One region of the Paenibacillus sp. FSL R5-0923 genome, then DNA from elsewhere that is predicted to be linked to it. Evidence: riboswitches for the same ligand, from Rfam matches in the RefSeq annotation. Region 1 holds a riboswitch; each other region holds the start of a gene.
The links. Region 1 has a riboswitch for cyclic di-GMP ahead of MKX35_RS01550 (anti-repressor SinI family protein). Riboswitches for the same ligand answer to the same signal wherever they lie in the genome.
Positions count from the first base shown of each region.

Region 2: it holds a riboswitch for cyclic di-GMP, as region 1 does, so the genes downstream of both, MKX35_RS00980 (choice-of-anchor A family protein) here and MKX35_RS01550 (anti-repressor SinI family protein) in region 1, are expected to answer to the same signal.
Region 3: it holds a riboswitch for cyclic di-GMP, as region 1 does, so the genes downstream of both, MKX35_RS26945 (bifunctional diguanylate cyclase/phosphodiesterase) here and MKX35_RS01550 (anti-repressor SinI family protein) in region 1, are expected to answer to the same signal.

Region 1 is NZ_JBBPAT010000001.1:341,440-348,405, forward strand. It holds gene sipW (signal peptidase I SipW) at 1-56, shown strand, start outside; gene MKX35_RS01540 (TasA family protein) at 148-768, shown strand; gene MKX35_RS01545 (helix-turn-helix domain-containing protein) at 928-1,257, shown strand; gene MKX35_RS01550 (anti-repressor SinI family protein) at 1,459-1,614, opposite strand; cyclic di-GMP riboswitch class I at 1,642-1,726, opposite strand; gene MKX35_RS01555 (2-oxoglutarate dehydrogenase E1 component) at 2,198-5,065, shown strand; gene odhB (2-oxoglutarate dehydrogenase complex dihydrolipoyllysine-residue succinyltransferase) at 5,118-6,392, shown strand; gene MKX35_RS01565 (hypothetical protein) at 6,666-6,966, opposite strand, start outside.
Region 2 is NZ_JBBPAT010000001.1:208,126-215,091, reverse strand. It holds gene MKX35_RS01000 (peptidase G2 autoproteolytic cleavage domain-containing protein) at 1-287, opposite strand, end outside; gene MKX35_RS00995 (hypothetical protein) at 518-640, shown strand; gene MKX35_RS00990 (hypothetical protein) at 756-992, shown strand; gene MKX35_RS00985 (hypothetical protein) at 1,248-1,640, opposite strand; cyclic di-GMP riboswitch class I at 2,132-2,222, shown strand; gene MKX35_RS00980 (choice-of-anchor A family protein) at 2,333-4,417, shown strand; gene MKX35_RS00975 (alpha/beta hydrolase) at 4,509-5,525, shown strand; gene MKX35_RS00970 (NusG domain II-containing protein) at 6,255-6,644, shown strand; gene MKX35_RS00965 (Gx transporter family protein) at 6,628-6,966, shown strand, end outside.
Region 3 is NZ_JBBPAT010000002.1:438,431-445,396, forward strand. It holds gene MKX35_RS26930 (nucleoside deaminase) at 1-56, shown strand, start outside; gene MKX35_RS26935 (alpha/beta hydrolase) at 122-994, opposite strand; gene MKX35_RS26940 (M20 family metallo-hydrolase) at 1,116-2,351, shown strand; cyclic di-GMP riboswitch class I at 2,591-2,677, shown strand; gene MKX35_RS26945 (bifunctional diguanylate cyclase/phosphodiesterase) at 2,797-5,031, shown strand; gene MKX35_RS26950 (methyl-accepting chemotaxis protein) at 5,044-6,762, shown strand.

The DNA of each region.
Region 1 (6,966 bases):
AAAAGAAAAATGCTGCTATACTTCCCACCTCTCCACCTCCAACTGAAATACAGTAATCCGTTGATTGTCCGCTTCCGCTTACGAACCGGAAGTTACAATATATAACTTTTATAAAAAAACCACAAAAACCGAGGAGGAATTTTAATTATGGGTATCAAAAAAACATTGGGTCTTGGCGTAGCATCTGCAGCACTGGGTTTATCATTGATTGGTGGAGGAACTTTCGCTTACTTTAGCGACACTGCACAAAGCACCGCTACATTCGCAGCAGGTACACTGGATTTGAACTCTGATCCTTCTGTTATCGTTGATTTGAAGGATCTGAAGCCAGGCGATACGATCAAAAGAGACTTCAAACTAAAAAATGACGGTACACTTGATATCGGTTCGATCCTCCTCAAAACAGCTACCTCTATTAATGATGTAGGTGGTAACAACGGCGCTAACGATTTGGCAAAATCCATCAAAGTTAAATTCCTGGTGAATAAAGATAAAAGCGGCATCTTACCTGGTAGTGAAGAGAAAGTAGTTTGGGAAACTACCCTAGCCGATTTGAAGACTCAGACACCGGATCTCGTAAAAAATACTGGACTTGATGCAATCTGGGGTACTAGCGAAGCATCTGGAATTAAGGCCGGCACAAATGATAGCTTCACCGTTCAATTCGAATTTGTTGATAACGGCCAAGAGCAAAACTACTTCCAAAAAGATTCATTAACTCTGACTTGGGATTTCGTAGGTAAGCAAACTGCTGGATCCGCTAAATAATCTAATAAGTCTTCCATTCGAAGAGCAGCAGATTCTTATTCCGGAAAGCGGATAAGTAGATGCTGCTCTTCTCTTTACAATAAACTTTGTCGAATTTATTGATATTTGTTATACTAATAACAAAAATTACGGAGGGGCGTCAGTATAGTGCCACAAAATATGGGCCAACGTATCCAGCATCTCCGCCTAGAAAAGGGATTGTCCCTATCTGAGCTTGCGGACAGAGCGGATGTTGCTAAGTCGTATCTTAGCAATGTGGAGAGAAACATCCAATCCAATCCTTCAATTCAGTTTATCGAAAAGATCGCCGATGCGCTTCAGGTATCCATCCACGCTTTGCTCTATGGAGAACCTAATGATGCTGAGGAGTCACCTTTAGATTCGGAATGGTTCCGATTGGTGCAGGAAGCTATGGCCTCAGGCATAAGCAAACGCGAATTCAAGGAGTTTCTGGACTACCAGAAATGGCGCCTTGATCAGAAGGATTAATATTCCACCTGACCTGATAAGATCCTCTTCTACTCATACTATTAAACATAAGCGCCTTCGCCCTCCTAACATGGACCGCAAAGGCGTTTGAATTCTAGCAGAATATAAGGACCAAGTCTGAAACTTATAGATTCTTATATAAAGAAAAAGAGCACAGCGAGTTATCGCTGTGCTCTTTTGATATCTAATGCTCTGAATGTATTACTGCACGGCTTGCACAGTCTTCTCATGAAAGAAGCGACGAATTTCATCTGCCTTTATGCCAGCCTTCTTAGCTGCTAATAATAAATGTACCCACTCAACGTCTAGATCAATGAACTGCTGTTCTCTGTTGCTTCCCTGGTTGGACTTGTCCAAAAAATCTCCTCCTAAGATTTTACGTCCCCAGGCAATCCGGCTGTCATAGTATTTCTACCTTAGACCCGCGACTTTGTGCCCCTGCCTTTCGGCAGGTTTACCTTTTACTGGACCCTTTACACGAAAGGATCTACTTTGAAATATATGAAAATCGCTAACTGCAATAACATTATACTATACTAAAGTGGAAAAGTGTGTCGATTTCTGATTAGTTTTTCCATTAAAAAACAAAAAATAGAAGCGATTTTGTGCGATATCTTGTCCTATTAACACGATACTCGTCCCATTCATAAAATTAATTAAGCCAATATAATGATACTTCCTTCCCTATTAGTTAAAAATAAGGATATTAGAATCATTTTAGTGGGCCTTAGGAATGGGTAATGAGGAGAAACAGCGTTCTTTTCATTAGAACAAGCTAACCCATACCATTTTGCGAACGTATTGGACGAAAGAATGAATTGATTACACGTGTGGAAAGTAGCACAATAAGATGAGAAATGAAACCGCAATCATCACAGCTCCAGTAAGCGTTGACACAAAATGTCACGTATGGAGTTCATCCGTTAAGGAGGATGTATTCATGGCAGCCAAAGAGCCCTATAACGAATCCATTTGGAGTAAGTATTACGGACCCAATTTAGGCTACATTCAAGAAAGATATGAACAGTTTGTGAAAGATCCTTCCACCGTAGAGAATAATTATCGCGAGCTTTTTACAAATTCGGGTCCCCCACCCCTAACACCGGATAGCGAACCGGCTCCACAGCCTCGCATTTCGGGAGACACCGAATGGCTTAGAAAGGCAGTAAGAGCTTCCAAGCTAATCGCTAATATTCGTATATATGGCCATATGGCCGCTGATATTGATCCGCTTGAGCGCGATCACAATCCCATGGCTAAATATCTTGAACTCGAAACCTATGAGCTGACTCGTGAGGATCTGCTCGCACTACCTGCCACGCTCATTTGGGAGAATGCGCCGAATGATGTGCATACCGGATGGGATGCAGTTCAGCGTATGCGTCAGGCTTACACCAAGACAATCGCCTATGAATTCGGGCATGTGCATGAAGAACAAGAACTGAAATGGTTGAACAGACAGGCAGAATCCACAAGCTCACCAGCGCCTTTAAATAATGCAGAACGTAAAGAGCTGCTAAACCGCCTGATCCAAGTAGAGCAATTCGAAACCTTCCTCCACAAAACCTTTGTGGGTCAGAAGCGGTTCAGCTTGGAAGGCAATGACGCTCTCGTACCGATGCTGGATGAAATCGTACGCGCTGCTGCGCATGACGGCGCAGAGCATATTCTGATGGGCATGGCGCATCGTGGTCGCCTCAACGTTCTTGCACATATTTTGGGCAAACCTTATGACATTATATTTTCAGAGTTTCATCATTCTCCGAACAAGGAGCTTTTCCCTTCCGAAGGCTCTACAGGCATTAACTATGGCTGGACGGGTGATGTGAAATACCATCTGGGTGCAGATCGCGCTGTCCGTGAAGGAGAAACCGTACGCACAAGAATAACACTAGCGAATAACCCAAGTCACTTGGAATTCGTCAATCCTGTCGTGGAAGGCTTCACTCGTGCTGCTCAAGAAGATCGGAGCACAGCCGGATTGCCGAAGATTGATACCAGTAAAGCTATGGCGGTACTGATGCATGGCGATGCTGCTTTTCCAGGTGAAGGGATTGTTGCAGAAACACTTAATATTGGCAAACTTCAAGGTTATCAGAATGGCGGGACGATCCATATCATTGTTAATAACCGGATCGGCTTTACGACAGAAAGCGAAGACTCCCGTTCAACGCATTATGCGAGTGACATCGCCAAAGGATATGAAATTCCAATTATCCATGTCAATGCTGATGATCCTGAGGCCTGTATATCAGCCGTTCGTTTAGCTAGTGCATATCGCAATCAATTCAAAAAGGATTTCGTTATTGATCTCATCGGCTATCGTCGTCATGGACATAACGAAATGGATGATCCTGAAACTACACAACCTATCGTGTACGGTAAGGTACGCAATCATCCAACCGTTTACAAGGTGTATGCGGAGCGGCTACAGCGTGAAAAAATTCTTACAGCTGAAGATGTACAAAAGATGCACGTTGAAACAGAAGGCGTATTGCAACGTGCGTACGATAGTATGAAGGAAGGCAATCACAAGAAAAAAGAACCAAAGGCCTTCATTCCTCTTCATACAGATCGCTCAGCGGCAGGCACTACAGCCGTACCGATCTCCAGTCTGCAAGAGATTAATCGTGAGCTACTGAGCGTACCTGATGGATTCCAAGTCTATCCGAAACTGGAGCGAATTCTGCAGCGTCGCAAGGACGCACTGAATGAGGGTGAAAAGGTCGACTGGGCACTCGCTGAGTCCCTCGCCTTCGCAACCATCCTGAAGGATGGAACGCCAATTCGACTTAGCGGTCAGGATGCACAGCGTGGCACCTTCGCACACCGCCATCTGGTGCTGCACGACAGCAAGACAGGAGAATTATTCTCTCCGCTTCATCAGCTAAGTAATTCTCGCGCTTCCTTTGGCGTATATAACAGTCCGCTATCTGAAGCTTCTGTGCTAGGCTTTGAGTATGGTTATAATGTGTTCGCACCAGAAACCTTCGTCATCTGGGAAGCACAATATGGCGACTTCGCCAATGCAGGTCAGGTTATATTTGATCAGTTCATTGCCGCTGGACGTGCGAAATGGACGCAGCGCAGCAATCTCGTCGTCATGTTACCGCATGGCTACGAGGGACAGGGACCCGAGCATTCCAGTGGTAGATTGGAACGCTTCCTACAGTTATCCGCGGAAGAGAACTGGACCGTTGCTAACTTGACCACTGCTTCTCAATATTTCCATGTCTTGCGGCGCCAAGCTGCTTTATGTGGACAGGAAGACGCTAAACCACTGGTGATTATGACGCCGAAGAGTCTCATTCGTAATCCGCGCAGCACATCTGCCGGAACTGAGCTCGCTTCCGGACAATTCCAGCCTGTGTTAGCTGAGCCTCTGCTAGGCCAGAAGCCAGGTGAGGTCAAACGTCTAGTAGTCTGCAGCGGTAAAGTAGCTATCGACATCCAAACAGAGCTAGAAGCTGCTTCAGACAAAGATTGGTCATGGCTACATGTACTGCGCTTAGAGCAACTCTATCCGTTCCCAGAACATGAACTGAGTGCTCACTTAAGCTCCTTCACATCCCTTCAGGAAATTGTCTGGGTGCAAGAAGAGCCGAAGAATATGGGCGGATGGAGTTATACCGAACCTCGGTTACGGGCCATCGCACCGCAAAACACTAGCGTGAGATATATCGGACGTCCTGAACGTTCCAGTCCTGCGAGTGGTTATGCAGATGTTCATAGCTTTGAACAGCGTAGAATTGTTTCAGAGGCCCTAAAAGCAAATTCACAAGTACAAACAGCTGTACCGTCCTCTTAAGAGGACGGTATCACAATAGCGTAAACCATTATGTTTGGGGAGGTAACGGCCTGTGTCAGAAATCTTAGTACCCGATCTGGGAGAATCTATATCCGAAGGAACCATCTACAAATGGCTGGTTAAAGAAGGCGACACGGTAGGTCAAGGTGATGTGCTTGCTGAGTTAGAGACGGATAAAGTGAATTTGGAAATTAGTGCGGAGGTAGAGGGTGTCATCTCCTCCATCCTACGTCAAGCGGGCGAGAACGTAGCCGTTGGCGAAGCCATCGGCATCATTGGAGCCGCTAGCGGCAGTACACCGCAGGCCGCTGAGAGCAAAGCGCCTGAAGCGGCACCGGCAAGCGGCAGCGCAGCAGCCGCACCTGTAGCAGCGCCCGAAGTCGCTGTAGCGGGTGGCGAAAGCCCCGCTGCACTGGCATCGCCGGGCGCACGCAAGCTGGCACGGGAGCGCGGCATCGACCTCGGCGATGTTAGCGCCCGTGATCCTATCGGCCGGATTGGTCAGGCCGATGTGTCGGGTCATGGTGCAGCAGCGCCACAGGCCGCTGCACCGGTAGCTCCGGCGGCACAAGCCAAGCCGGAGCCAGCGAAGCCGGCAGCGAGCAAAGCCGCGCCGGAGGATGGCAAGAACGTGGAGCGCAAGCGCATGTCGCGCAGACGGCTCACGATTGCCAGCCGCTTGGTAGAAGCGCAGCAGACCGCAGCCATGCTGACCACCTTCAACGAGGTGGACATGACAGCGATCCTCGACATCCGCAAGCGCCGCAAGGATGCTTTTAAAGAGAAGCATGAAGTAGGACTAGGCTTCATGTCCTTCTTCACCAAAGCCGTGATCGGTGCGCTGAAGACCTACCCTCTGCTGAACGCAGAAATTGACGGTGAAGATCTGGTCGTTAAGAAATTCTACGATATCGGTATTGCCGTTGCAGCTAAGGAAGGTCTGGTGGTTCCGGTTGTCCGTGACGCAGATCGCCTCAGCTTCCCGGAAATCGAACGTCAGATTGGCGAACTCGCTTCCAAGGCACGCGCTAATACACTTAGTCTCTCCGAGCTTCAAGGCGGTACGTTCACTATCACCAACGGCGGTGTATTCGGTTCACTATTATCCACCCCGATTCTGAATACCCCTCAAGTAGGTATTCTAGGGATGCATAAGATTCAATTGCGTCCAATTGCACTGGATGAAGAAAGAACCGTTAACCGTCCAATGATGTATATCGCCCTTTCCTACGATCACCGGATCGTTGACGGCTCTGAAGCGGTTAGCTTCCTTGTCAAAGTGAAGGAATTGCTGGAAGATCCAGAAGCACTGCTGCTGGAAGGCTAACCCTGATCGATCTTTCGACTTAAGAATATAAAGAAGGTATCCCTAAAGCTTCGCATTAGGGATACCTTCTTTTATATCTGAATCAACTCTCCCATATCCTCTTCCTTAATTGCATTCTCTACAACTAAAATCCGTAAAAACGTTTATTTCCACTAATCTAACCAGTAATAGCTGTATTAAATACAACTACAGGGCTTATATAAAGGTATTAGTTAACTTTAATTGTATATAGTACAACTAACTTAGCGCATGTAACTACAAAACTACAAGAATCTACTTCAACAGCTCCCTAGCCAACTGCAGAAATTGCTCCTTACTCAAAATCTTATCTCCGTAGCTGCTGAGTGTATAATACGCATCCTGCTTCTCGTTATACCAATTCAGATAATCGTAGCTTACCTCTTCCTTCACTACTTTGTTATAGATCACTTCTGTGCCAGCCACTATAATCTTATCCGCTTGATTCTCAGGTTCTTGCTCCACGAACACTTTCCCGCCATGCATGATCGTGGCAGAGATACCTATAAAAGCATTATTCTTCGAATAAATTGCACTGATCCAGCCTGGTTCCGAC
Region 2 (6,966 bases), 130 kb from region 1:
CCGCCGATAGCTACAGTAGAGCTTCCTTCCGCATGAGAAGCCGGACCGTATGCGGAAGTATCTGCTCCTTCTGTATGTGACAGGTGACCATTTGCCTGAGTGAGTAAGCCTTCGGCATGGGAAGCAAATCCTCTTGATATAGTCAATGTTCCTTCAGTGTGGGAAGTATCGCCGACAGCCTGCGTTCTAAAGCCTTCTGCGTGTGACGCCACTCCCGTTGCTGCAGTTGAATTGCCTTCAGCTGTTGAACAGGGAGCGTAAGCATTTGTATTACAACCGTTTGACATGTTCCATCTCCTCTCCTTGGATACATCACTATATTATGGATGAAATAGTTTCTAAGAAAGGGACATACTGCTAAATTTTTATATATACGCAATAGTTTGATAGAATGAATATCATTCCACCATTTCTTCTACCATCATGAGGAACTTTACAAAACCTTATAGAACCTTATAATGAGCAACAAAACTGTACCATACAGAACTTTGTAGAATATGCTGGGGGAACACTCGTAATGCGTAGTCCGGGGGCAATTCCATTCACCGGCATTCTTACAATGCTTATACAGCCGGTATTCCGGGAATTCGGAGACCGCGCTTTTCTGTATCTTCTGGATGGATTGAAGGGATGGGTATGATGCGATGTTTAACGATACGACAGCCTTGGGCAAAGTTGATTGCTCTTGGTGAAAAACAATTCGAAGCTCGGTCAAGGAGATTAGCCTACCGTGGAGCGTCGGGGATTCATGCCAGATGAGTATAGATAAGAAAATATGGGAACAGGAACCGTTCAAATCGATATTGGCGAAGCATGGTCATACAGCGAATAATTTGCCGACAGGAGCTATTATTGCGACAGGTCAGCTCACGGGGTGTTATGAGGTTCCACCGGTACTGGAGCTGAGGGAATGGATAAGGGGAACGAATATGATTTTGGTGACTATAGTGATGGCCGCTTTGCTTGGAAGCTTGAGAATGATCTTCCGCTGAGTTATCCTATCCCGGCTAAAGGTAGATTAAGCTTATGGGAGCATCCGGATCTAGCCTAAGCGACGAATTGAAGTTTTTTAATGTAATTTTCATGTGAGCATCATCTTATTTTCAGGTTCAAGGTATATATTGAAGACACCAAACACCCCCCAGTGTTTTGTGGTATAAATCTCTCAGGTCTTGCCAACTCCCATGGTAAGGCCTATTTTTTTGTTCGCTAATTAAATGGGGGAGGGGGGCAGCTTCTTCGCTACTTCACTTAATCTGATACTGCTCTTCATAGCTCTTAAAAGATGAAATATCCAGACCGAGATATCTGCGCATATGAATGGCAGCTTGGGCAGCGACAATGTCGTTTAACAGCAGCATTCGTTCATGGTAGCCACGACATATAAATTTGGCTTCTATCCCCGTGTTAAGTCTGTTCTGCTCATAAACCTTGATTCCCCGTTTTCTCATCTCTGAACGAACATCTCTTAGATCTGTTGTAGCAACTGCTGCGGCTGTTTCAAGAACCTCCAGATAGGGGGTGGGTGTTCGTAAATGTGCAGATAGAATGGTGGAGTCCCGTTCGAAAGCTGATAAAATCATCGGAAGCAATAAATAAGATTTCACCAGCATGTTGTCCCTGCTTTCAGCTCTATTCATGAATCTCATCACCTCTAATGGGAACGTATATTCGTATTCTACCCCGATATTCCAAAAATAATCAATGGTATTTCTAAACAGCTAGTCCAATGTGATTGAATTCACAACTAAATTAGAAAGAATAAAATATATTAAAATTGTAATAATAAAAAATAATGCTTCAGACTTATATAAAGGGAGAATTAGGATGAATGAGGAAGGAAGTCTCCGCCGTGGAATGGTATTTGGTTTGATTCTAAGTATTCCATTATGGATATCGATATTAGGTTGGATAAAGTTACTTTAAAATTAAAGGAAAACCTTTGTGTGAAGCGCCTTTAGGCGCTTTTTTTGTGCTTGCTTACGCGTATGAATATCAAAAGGAATTGATTGACAATTGTGGGGATGGAGCGCTAAACTATTATTAGTTCAAAAGTATTAAAAGTCATAGACGATTATTTAATAGGATGCTTAAAATGCTAGTTCTAATCTGCAAGTCAATACATATATTATCATGATAATAGCAAACCGCCTGAAAGGGTGGGACGCAAAGTCCAGGAGTCTAAAGTGTCTTAAATGCGCTATGACCGTCCGACTGCCATGAGAAGGGAATTCCACTTCTTTTTTGGCGGTCTTTTTTGTTGTTAGGTCCTTTAGAGTTTCTGGTAATTATTCTGATTGAATATAAATCATAGATTTAGGAGGTGTGCTTTTTGAAAAGAAGAATGAAACCGCTGCTAGCACTAATATTAGCGGGGATTTTGACAGTAGGTAGTGGTCTTTCTGGAGGTCATTTGGTAAATGCGGCTGGGGAGGTGCTTCCCTATACTCCTACACCTGTGTTAGGTATTGCAGGGAATTTTAATACTTTTATTTTTGGCGATTTCAAACAATCTAATGATCAGGTTCATGGGCGCCTTGCGGCCAAAGGTAATATTACTTTGCAGAATTACGGCGTATCCAAGGATAATCCAGGTGGAGATGTTCTTATTGCTGGTAATGACATCAGTTTTACTAATGGGACTGTTCATGGAGCATCCGTTTATGGTGGTGTTTTTTCCAGCAACGGTGTAGATCTTAAAGAACCAGCGAGAAAAGGGACTCCTATTGATTTTGATGCTGAAGAGCAATTTCTTATTGGACGTTCTAATGAATTCTCTTCGCTTGCTACAATAGGAACTTTCAAAAAGGAATATGGGAAAATAACGATTGATGCTCCGGAACCATTTAACGTTCTTAATCTTAGTGCTGCCGATTTCGCTGGTGCTAATGGCTTACAGTTTAATATTGCAAATAGCGCCACAGTTATCATTAACGTTAGCGGAAGTTCAGTTAACATTCCAAGCTTTCAAATCTGGGGAGGTAGCCCTAACAAGGTATTATTTAATTTTTATGAAGCTAGCACTGTTGATATTGGAAGTTTAACAATAGAAGGAACTATCCTAGCTCCGCTTGCAAAAGTAACTTATAATTCCGGTGAACTGCATGGGACGCTGATTGCAAAGGGATTTGCTGGTGGGGTGCAGATGCATTGGTATCCATATGGAGGGGAAGAACCACCTCCGACACCAACGCCGACCGTGACACCAACACCGACGCCGACCGTGACACCAACACCGACGCCGACCGTGACACCAACACCGACGCCGACCGTGACACCAACACCGACACCAACCGTGACACCAACACCGACGCCGACCGTGACGCCAACACCGACGCCGACCGTGACGCCAACACCGACGCCGACCGTGACACCAACACCAACGCCGACCGTGACGCCTACGCCGTGCGTGACACCGACACCGAAGCCAACACACACACCAAAGCCAACACCAACGCCGAAGCCAACACACACACCAAAGCCAACACCGACACCGAAGCCGACACACACACCAAAGCCAACACCGACACCGAAGCCAACGCACACACCAAAGCCAACACACACACCAAAGCCAACACCAACGCCGATCGTGACGCCAACACCAACGCCGACCGTGACGCCAACACCAACGCCGACCGTGACGCCAACACCAACGCCGACCGTGACGCCAACACCAACGCCGACCGTGACGCCAACACCAACGCCGACCGTGACGCCAACACCAACGCCGATCGTGACACCAACACCAACGCCGACCGTGACGCCAACACCAACGCCGACCGTGACGCCAACACCAACGCCGACCGTGACACCAACACCAACGCCGACCGTGACACCAACGCCGACCGTGACACCAACACCAACGCCGACCGTGACACCAACACCAACGCCGACCGTGACACCAACACCAACGCCGATCGTGACACCAACGCCAACGCCGATCGTGACACCAACGCCGACACCGTCGCCGGAAGTAACGCCAACACCGTCGCCGGAAGTAACGCCAACACCGACACCGTCGTCGGAAGTGACGCCAACACCGACGCCGGAGCCTCCGGTGTTCCCGACACCAACACCATCATTTGTAATTGGTACTATCGTTGTTAATGATGATCCTGTGCCGCTGGGCCCTGTAGCTTCGTCGACTCCAGCACCAGTACCAACACCAACACCGTCGAGCAATACAGAGGTACTTGTTGATGAGGAGGAGATTCCATTAGGACCAGTATTGACAGTAACACCAACGCCGTCACCAGAGGATATTGCTGTAGTGGATGATACAATCCCGCTAGGTAATCCACCTGTGGATGAACTTCCAAAAACGGGAGAATCAAGTTCAGTCCCTTATTATGTAACTGGTCTAGGTTTTGCACTTATTGGATTGCTAATGAGAAATAGATTCTCGAGCAAGAAATAATAAACGGTGATTGTAGCTTGAATACAAGTTATGCCGTGAAGAATAGTAAAGCCGCTTTCGGGACATATTCCGATGGCGGTTTTCTTTTGTTATGATTGTTATATTTTGGCGCATTCTAAGTAGATGTTATACTGATTTACAACGGATATTAAGAAAGGACGGGGAAGATGAATTGGTATGGTTCTTCATTAGCGCTGTCATCGTCATAGGAGCTCTGATCTATGCGGGCTTTTTCTTTTATGGAATTGCTATTAAACGAGCACCGAAGGAATTCCTGAGTAATAATCGTGATTTGAAGGTTGATCCCCCGGTTGCCGGGGCTTCTTGGGGTGAGGGGAAGGATTGGATCTCCAGTCAGAGCTTTGAGAATGTGGAGATTACATCTGAGGACGGGCTACAACTAAGAGGGTACTTGCTCCTTTCGGATCGTGCTGAAGGTCGTACGGCGATTCTAGCTCATGGTTATTCTGGAAAAGGGAAGGATATGGGGGCGTACGCCAAAATCTATTACGAGAGACTGGGCTTTAATATCCTGATTCCCGATGCCAGGGGACATGGGGAAAGCGCTGGGAATTATATTGGTTTTGGATGGCATGAGCGCAAGGATTATTTGCAGTGGATTGAATATATAATAGAAAAGACTGGGCCCAGTGCTCAAGTTGTGCTTCATGGGGTCTCTATGGGTGGTGCTACAGTGCTAATGACCTCAGGTGAAAATCTCCCGCCGCAGGTCAAAGCTATTGTCTCGGACTGTGCTTACAGCTCAGTTAAAGCACAATTAGCCTACCAACTACGGCGTATGTATCGCTTGCCAAGTTTCCCTTTTATTCAAAGTGCGAGTCTAATTACTCGTTTGAAAGCAGGGTATGGTTTTAGTGAAGCGTCTGCCTTGAAACAGGTGAGGAAGGCGAAGGTGCCGATTCTTTTTATTCATGGGGATGCCGATAATTTTGTACCATATAGTATGATGAATGAATTGTATGAGGCATGTCAGAGTCCCAAAGAGAAGTTCGTAGTGCCACAAGCAGGGCATGGGTTAGCTTATGATATGGATAAGACGGGGTATATAAACGTAGTAACAGCTTTTGTGAATCAGTATGTAAATTAGATGCCCTGAACGTAGACAGCGCCCGATATCCGCTAGGTAGCGGTTATCGGGCGCCTATATTTTTCCACACATGGCATGTGTCCTTATGTAAGGTTCGTACAGCCATGCTTTTTCGTTATATTCATCCCCCGCCGTTCGTGAGTAACGGGTGTCTTAATTCCTTGTTATTTCCAGCAGCCGTGTGGCGAGAATAATCCTTCCAATACGACAAAAGCCCTACCTCTCTTTTGCCCTTGCGGCTCCATTGACCGCGCCAGTGTGAATCGGAATGCTATATTTCGAATTTAGTCTCATAAAAAGGAAAGTTTCTGCAAGAAAACATGAAGCCTCTGTGTCCAAATTGCCGAAGTGTAAAATAGTCGGCCTGACATCTTCTTGATGGGGATATACAATATATCGAAAACAAATACGATATAAATATAACACAGTATTGTTTAAAAGGCAAATATAATAATGAATTCCAAGATAAGGTTTGTTTGATTTGGAAGGGGAACAAGCAGAGCAAGAGAGAGCGTTTGATTTGAATATATCGTATGCTGGATTATTTGTGGATTAATTCGGAAAAGCTAGAAAGCCAGAGTAAATGGGGCTGTGGGGGTTATTTTGCGTGCCTATTTTGTGAACTGGTCTCTAAAACTTACATTAAACCCCAACATTGATTGAAGGATTGAGGGTAGACCGTTATAATTAATAAGTCTGGATTTTAATTAAAAAATAAGGGAGATTTTTATGAAACGCGCAGATGTGTGGTTGATTTCCATCGTATTAATTGCTGCGCTCGCTTTTCTCGCACCGAGATGGTTTTCGGACAATGATGATAAAGGTGGGGCCGGTAAAAATCTCGTAGCCAATGTAACGGTGGACGGCGAGTTATTTAAAACGGTAAAGCTTACAAAAGAAGAACAAACCATTGAGGTTCGTACCGAACGTGGCTATAACCTCTTGAAGGTGCATGATTACGGGATTGAAATGTACGATGCCGACTGCCCGGATCAAGTATGCCTAGGTTTTGGTTTTATTACCCTGCCCAAACAGACGATTGTCTGTCTACCGCATAGAGTATTAGTGGAAATCACAAGTGCGTCGGGGGAGGATGATATAGATGCCTATGTCCAGTAGTGAATCTGCAACAGCTTTAAAAAGAACGGTAATTATTGCGATTTTCGCCGCAGTGGCAGTAGTGCTTAGTTTAATAGAGGCGCAGATTCCGTTGTCAGGAATGGGACTGGTGCCCGGTGCTAAACTAGGATTAGCTAACATTATGATTTTGACTTGTATTTACTTTTTACGTGGACGGGACGCATTCCTGCTTGTCATCCTCAAAACGTTGCTTACTGCATTTTTGCTAGGTACTTTTTCAAGCTTGCTGTTTAGTTTATTTGGTTCACTTTTTAGCTTTGTTGTTATGTTTGTGCTGATGCTGATTAGTGGCAAAGGTAAG
Region 3 (6,966 bases), on a different contig from region 1:
CTAGAGAAGATTGCGATCATTTATGGACGCATTTCCACGAATTAAACAAGAAATAATTCATGCGGTCTCCTATATTTTCCGGCACTATTTTAGTGCCGGATTTTCCTGTTCTTCTACAGACCTACTCAGCAAGATGAAGCTGAAGGAAATCAATCACCTGATGAAGAGCTTTTTGCACAACAGGGTTATCGAAATCTTTTTCAAATACATGCTCTCCGTTTGGAATAGTAATAAGCTTTGCCGGTACTCCTTTTTTCACTAGCGCAGCTCTCATGAATACCGATTGTTCATACGGCACATCTACATCGTTCGTTCCGTGCAGTAACAATGTAGGAGGAAATTCCTTAGTTACATGATGAATAGGACAGAATTTGAGAAGTTCTTCCTTATGTAGAGAAGGATTCAAGCCCGTAACTTCTTCAATCCAACGACCGGATTGTCTTGCATATAAATAGAGAAGAAAACGCTCGTCTACGCTTGCGCTCGTAATGATTTGATCGGACACTGAACCTTTTGCAATCTCCATGGAGACGATATCCTTTTCACAATAGAATTTACTTGGTTCGAGTGCCCATGGAGCGCTAATATCGCCATATCCATAGAAGGAGACAATCGCACGTGGCTTATGGGTAAACATTCCTGTGCTTAGTGCAAGGAAACCACCTGCTGAGCTTCCCACTACAGCGATCCTCGAGGGGTCAATGGAGAATTGTTTTGGTCCTTCATTCACTAACCATAGAAGGCCATCTTGGACATCTTCAAGGATGTCAGAAAGTGTTGATCTAGGAGCTAATCTATAATCAATTGAAAATAGCGCAAAGCCATTATTAGTGTAAAGTTGTATCATTTCCTCGGATAGATCTTCTCGATCACCCCAAAGTAGGCCGCCTCCGTGAATGTAAACAATAGCAGGGGCTTGGGGACGTTTTGTTTCATAAAAATCAGCTTTAATTGTAAATGAGTCATTTTCTTTAAAAATAATGGTCTTCTTCATAGCTATCCATTACACCTCATCAAGTAAGTAATTTTTAAAGACTAGCAATACCTCTATTGTATATCATTCACGAATTTTGATGAAACCATAATCATGAATACCCAGGATTGGAGATACTGTCATGGATAGAAAGAGAAGATATCAGGCTTTATTTGATAATATTAATCAATATAACTCGGGTGAGAAGGGCATCACTAGAATTGCCTATACAAATGAAGAGCAGACATGTACGAGTGCTTTTATGCGGATGTGTAAGGCTGAAAATTTAGATATCCGGATGGATCATTGCGGGAATGTGATTGCTAGAAGGAATGGGAAGATAGAAGGGCTCCCACCCGTTGTAATGGGCTCTCACTTGGATACGGTATATCAAGGTGGGAAGTACGATGGGGTAGTAGGTGTAACGGCTGCTTTGGAAGTGATCAAACGTCTAAACGAAAAAGGGATTGAAACGGATCATCCGATCGAAATTATCTCATTTGCCTGTGAAGAATCCTCGCGTTTTGGTATTTCAACAGTAGGCAGCAAAATAATGTCAGGGTTATTTCAGAAGGAGAAATATAGATCTTTGAAGGACAAAGACGGTATTACCATGGAAAAGGCATTTTCGCTATGTGCACTGGATTATAACAGTATTGATCAGGCGAGTAGAGAGAATGAAGAATTAAAAGCGTTTTTTGAATTACATATTGAGCAAGGTCCTGTCTTAATAAACAATAATAAAAGAATTGGAATTGTGACTGGAATTGCTGCACCCGTGAGGCTTCATATTCAAATATCAGGGAAGGCATCCCACTCAGGAACGACACCTATGAATATGAGAAAAGATGCTTTTCTGGGTGCCTCAGAAATAGCACTTGAGCTTGAGAAAGCAGCCAAACTCGAACAAGAATTTGGAACGGTTGCGACGCTAGGGGTGATAGATATCTTGAATGGCGCTATGAACGTGGTTCCGGGAGAGGTAGAAATTAAAATTGATATCAGATCTACTTCAGTGGCATCCAGGCAACGTGTGTTAGACCATTTGTATCAAACAATATCCTTAGTACAAGAAAATAGACAACTTGTAATTGAGAGTACGGAAATTATTTCGGAGGAACCCGTCCTATTATCTGATGAGATCAGTCAGGTTCTAGAATCCATTTGTGAAGAGAAAGGGATATCGAGTCAACGGATGATTAGTGGGGCAGGGCATGATGCCATGAACATGAACAAACTTTGCCCAGTAGGGCTTATCTTTGTTCCTTCTATAGATGGACTTAGTCATCATCCTAATGAATATACAGACTTGGATGATATCATTATGGGGATTGATATTTTAGAAGAAGCTGTTCTTCGTTATGCGTTTGTAAGATAAACATAATTCGTGTTGAGAAGTAAGTCCCAATGTGACATATTTAAATGTTGCATTGGGCTTTAGTATCTAATTTTATAATTGTTCGCAGAATTGTTGCTTTACATTAATAAATATTATATTAAAGTTAACATTGATATTTGTGAAAATTTTCCCATGGGAAAATTGAAATTTACTACGGAAATAGGTCTTTTGGAGGCAACCTATTATTAATAGAGTATTTATGACTAATAATAGTTAAAACAGAATATTGGTAAACCTATTGAAAAGTAGGGACACAAAGCCATAGGGTCTAAATCTACATATAGATATGACAGCCGGTTGCATGCAGTTGGAGTTTCTTGATCTTATTTTTTGATGCATATGCAGCCGTTATCATTCTGATAGCGGCTTTTTTTAATTCGTTTTCTAATAAAAACGTAATAAATCGGAAAAAGGATGATAGTACATGGATCAAACACAACCACTGAGAGTATGGAGAATGATAGGCCTCGTCATAATGGCAACGTTGATATTTTGGGGGTGCTCTTACTATTTCATAAAATGTACTGCTAACTCTTATGAGCAAGAAGCGGTTGCTGCTACATCAGAAGCTACGATACATGCGAGTAGATCGATTGGAAATATGATACAGGGTGGATTAGATTCATTAGATGGAATTGCTGATTCTATTTCGGAAATCAATTATATGGATTGGGATAAGACCAAAAAATATCTGCATCACTTTGATAAAAAATATAATTTTATTCGAATTAGCATCAACAGCCCAGATGGTAAAGCTTATGCATCAGATGGGACGATGTTTGATGTATCAGATGAAGTAGGATTCCAAAAAGCTCTGCAGGGTATTAGCAGTATTTCTGATCCATTCTTAGATAAGATCTCCAATAAAGAAATTATCACGATCAATAGTCCACTTAAGTTTAAAGGTGAAGTGAAGGGTGCTTTATCTGCCAGCAAATATACACAGGATCTTTATGATGCTCTTGCAGTTTCCTTCTTTAAAGGTCATGGTTATTCTCAAATCATTGATCAAAAGGGACAAGTCATTATCAAATCGAAGAATCTCGAAGAGGATAAGTCAATTGATAACATATTCGAAAGTATAAGTATTGATTCTAGAAATAAGAAACAACTGCAAATCTTTAAAGAGAACATAACCGCAAAAAAATCTGGAGTAGGAATATTTTGGATTAACGGAGATAGCAAAATGGTTGGCTATTCTGGCATCCAGGGGGTTGAGGACTGGTATATTCTCTCCGTGATACCGAAAGATGTGATCATGGCCAAAGCGTCTCAAATGAGTCAGGCGACTTTTTTATTATGTGTAATCATGTTTGTCTTATTATTGATCATATTTGTTAACATTCTATTAAATAAGAGCAAAATTAGGAAACAGATGGAGAGGATTGCCTTTGAGGATGAGTTAACACATCTTCCTAGAACGAATAAATTTGTTATAGATGCTCAGTATTTACTTAAAGAGAAACCGAATACAAAGTTTGCTGTGTTGCAATTTGATATTGAACAATTTAAATACATAAATGAAATTGTCGGTTTTCATGAAGGAAATAGCATTTTGATTCAAGTGGCTAATAGCTTAACAGCAAACACATTAGACGAGGATGTCATTGGACGCTTAGGGGGTGATCGTTTTATTCTTTTCACTTCGTATGACAATAAGGCGGAATTATTCATCCGTATACAAGTACTTACTGAACAAATGAGCGACTATACGTTTGGAAATGAAGAAGGTTTTAGGCTAGTGATTAATTGTGGAATTTACTGTATAGATGATCGTCAGAGCGATATCCTCACATGTATTGACCGAGCAGGAATCGCTTGTAAGTCCATTAAAGGTGGATACAAGAGCTCATGCACTTTCTTTGACGAACAATTGCTATTGCAGATACACGAAGAGCAAGACATCGTAAGAAAGATGGATGCTGCCATGACAAATGGTGAATTTATAGTATATTTACAACCGAAAATGGATCTGCGAGTGAACAGTTTTCATGGCGCTGAGGCATTGGTTCGATGGAATGATCCTCAGAAGGGACTTATATCTCCTGCAGTATTTATCCCCATATTTGAGAGGAATCGCTTTATCGTGAAATTAGATTTAATGGTGTTTAAATCAGTATGTATCATGTTGAGTAAATGGATCCAGGAAGGAATCCAGCCACTTCCGATTTCAGTGAATATATCGCTTATAACCCTATATCATAATGATTTCCTGCTCCATTTGACGAATATTATTAACAGGTACCAGGTACCTGCTAGATTGATAGAGTTAGAGCTGACCGAGTCTATTGTATTCCAAAATTTAGAGTTTGTTAGAGATATTTTGTTGGAGTTGAAACGTAAAGGATTTTCCATAGCTATCGATGATTTTGGGACAGGTTATAGTTCCTTAAATGTATTGCAATATTTCCCTGCTGATGTCATTAAGTTAGACAGGGCTTTTCTGATGAGTAAGTCAAATGATGAGACAGGGAAGATAGTAATTGCCAGTATGGTCAAGCTAGCTAGGGATTTAAATATGAAAGTTGTGGCAGAGGGAGTTGAGACAGAGGCGCAAATTGATTTTTTGAAACAAATAGATTGTGAAATCGCTCAAGGTTATTATTTCGCGAAACCAATGCCAGTAGCAGAATATGAAAGCTTAATTAAAAGTACATAGGGAGTGCAAAGCATGAGGAAAATGAGAAATTGGACTATCGTAGGCAAAATTACTGTTACAAATACAATATTATTGTTGGGTGCTCTGATCATTGCGATCGTTGGTAGTGTGTATTTCAGCAATATGTATGCGAACTCTAGAAGTATGTATAAGAACGATCTTACGTCAGTTTATGCACTTGGGAAATTCGAATCTAATAATCATGAAATAGTAACCTTAACGAATAAGATGATCGTTAGTCATGATCCAAGCGAACTTCAAGAGAGTTATCAGAAAGTTGTTGAGCTTCAAGCTGAAAACAATGAAATCTTGAATAAGTATGAAGAAACACGTTCCCTCCCAAACGAAAAGGAGATTTATGCTGAAGTTTTATCATTAACGAAACAGTATAGGCAAATTCAGCTTCCAATGCTTGAACAGATGCTAAATACCCCTACATATGATCCTGCTGAAGATATCATCTCTGATCTTGAAGCGTTAAATATGAAACGAAATGAAGACCTTGGAAAATTAGTTGAAATGAACTTAGGAAGTGCCCAATATGCAGATGTTCAGAATAAGAAGCTATTTCAAAAAGGACTTACGGTCAATATCATTGTTGCTTTTCTCGTTATCCTGATTTCAATCGGTTCATATTTGTCCTTGAGAAGATATTTCTCACGAGCAGTAACCATTATCCTGAACTTTTCAGAGGCGTTTGGTCGAGGAGATCTGACTCAAAGAGCTAAGTTTGATGCTGAAGATGAATTTGGTCGAATCGTGAAGTCTCTTAATCATTCGGCAGAGCAAGTACAAACCATCGTAACTAGTGCTTCTTCCTCAGCACAAGAGTTAGGTGCACTTAGCGAAGAATTATCTGCAACAGTTGAGGAAGTAAATGCTACAATGGATCAAATTTATAATTCCTCGCAAGAGGTTGCTTCTGGAAGTGAATCTTTAAGTGCTACAACAGAAGAAGTAAATGCAACAGTACAAGAGATTATCTCCAATGCAGATCTGCTAAGTGATAAGGCGGGAGTCGCACTAAATACCTCCGAAGAAATTCTGGTACAGGCAGCTTCCGCGAAGGAAAAGGCTGTAGCATCGATTCAATATGCGACAAGTTTGTATGCTGAGAAACAGAATTCCATTATGCACGCGATCGAGGCAGGGAAAGTTGTTAATGAAGTAAGAGAGATAGCTGGGTACATTTCAGAGATTGCAGCCCAAACGAATCTATTGTCCTTGAATGCTTCCATTGAAGCAGCAAGAGCTGGGGATGAGGGAAGAGGATTCGCTGTAGTTGCTAATGAAGTACGCAAACTTGCTCTACAGTCGGAGGAGTCGGTGGGGAAGATTCAGAAAATGACACTGCTAGTGGAAGATGCTTTTGAGAATGTGTCCTTTCAATCACAAGCGCTGCTGGATTTTATCGATTCGACGGTGATAAGTGATTATGAGAGTTTCGAGCAAGTAAGTATGCAATATAAAAATGATGCCGATATGTTTCATGAGATCACAGGTGAAATGGTATCTTCAATGCACGGACTGAAGCTATCAATGGCAGAGGTAGATCAAGCGATGACGAATGTTGCCGCAGTATCTCAACAGTCTGCGGACAATGTAAGTGGCATTCGAAATCACATTTCAGATACATTACAAGCGTTTGAAGATGTGGCTGCTTCTTCTGAGCACCAGGCGAATATTGCGGAAATGATGAATGAGACGGTTGGTAAATTTGTGATCGAGTAAGCACCAAAACAAAACAGCCTTGTTCAGGATATCTATTTACATACTGAACAAGGCTGTTATCTTTTATAGTGTTTTGTTGACAACAACAAAGGAGTGTGTTAAATTTATCTTAAGTTAAAGATAATTAATGTAAAGATAATTTGTGAGATACATGTAATCGAATGTTGGAAAGATATTTTTTTTGGTAGATATCTTAACATTAAG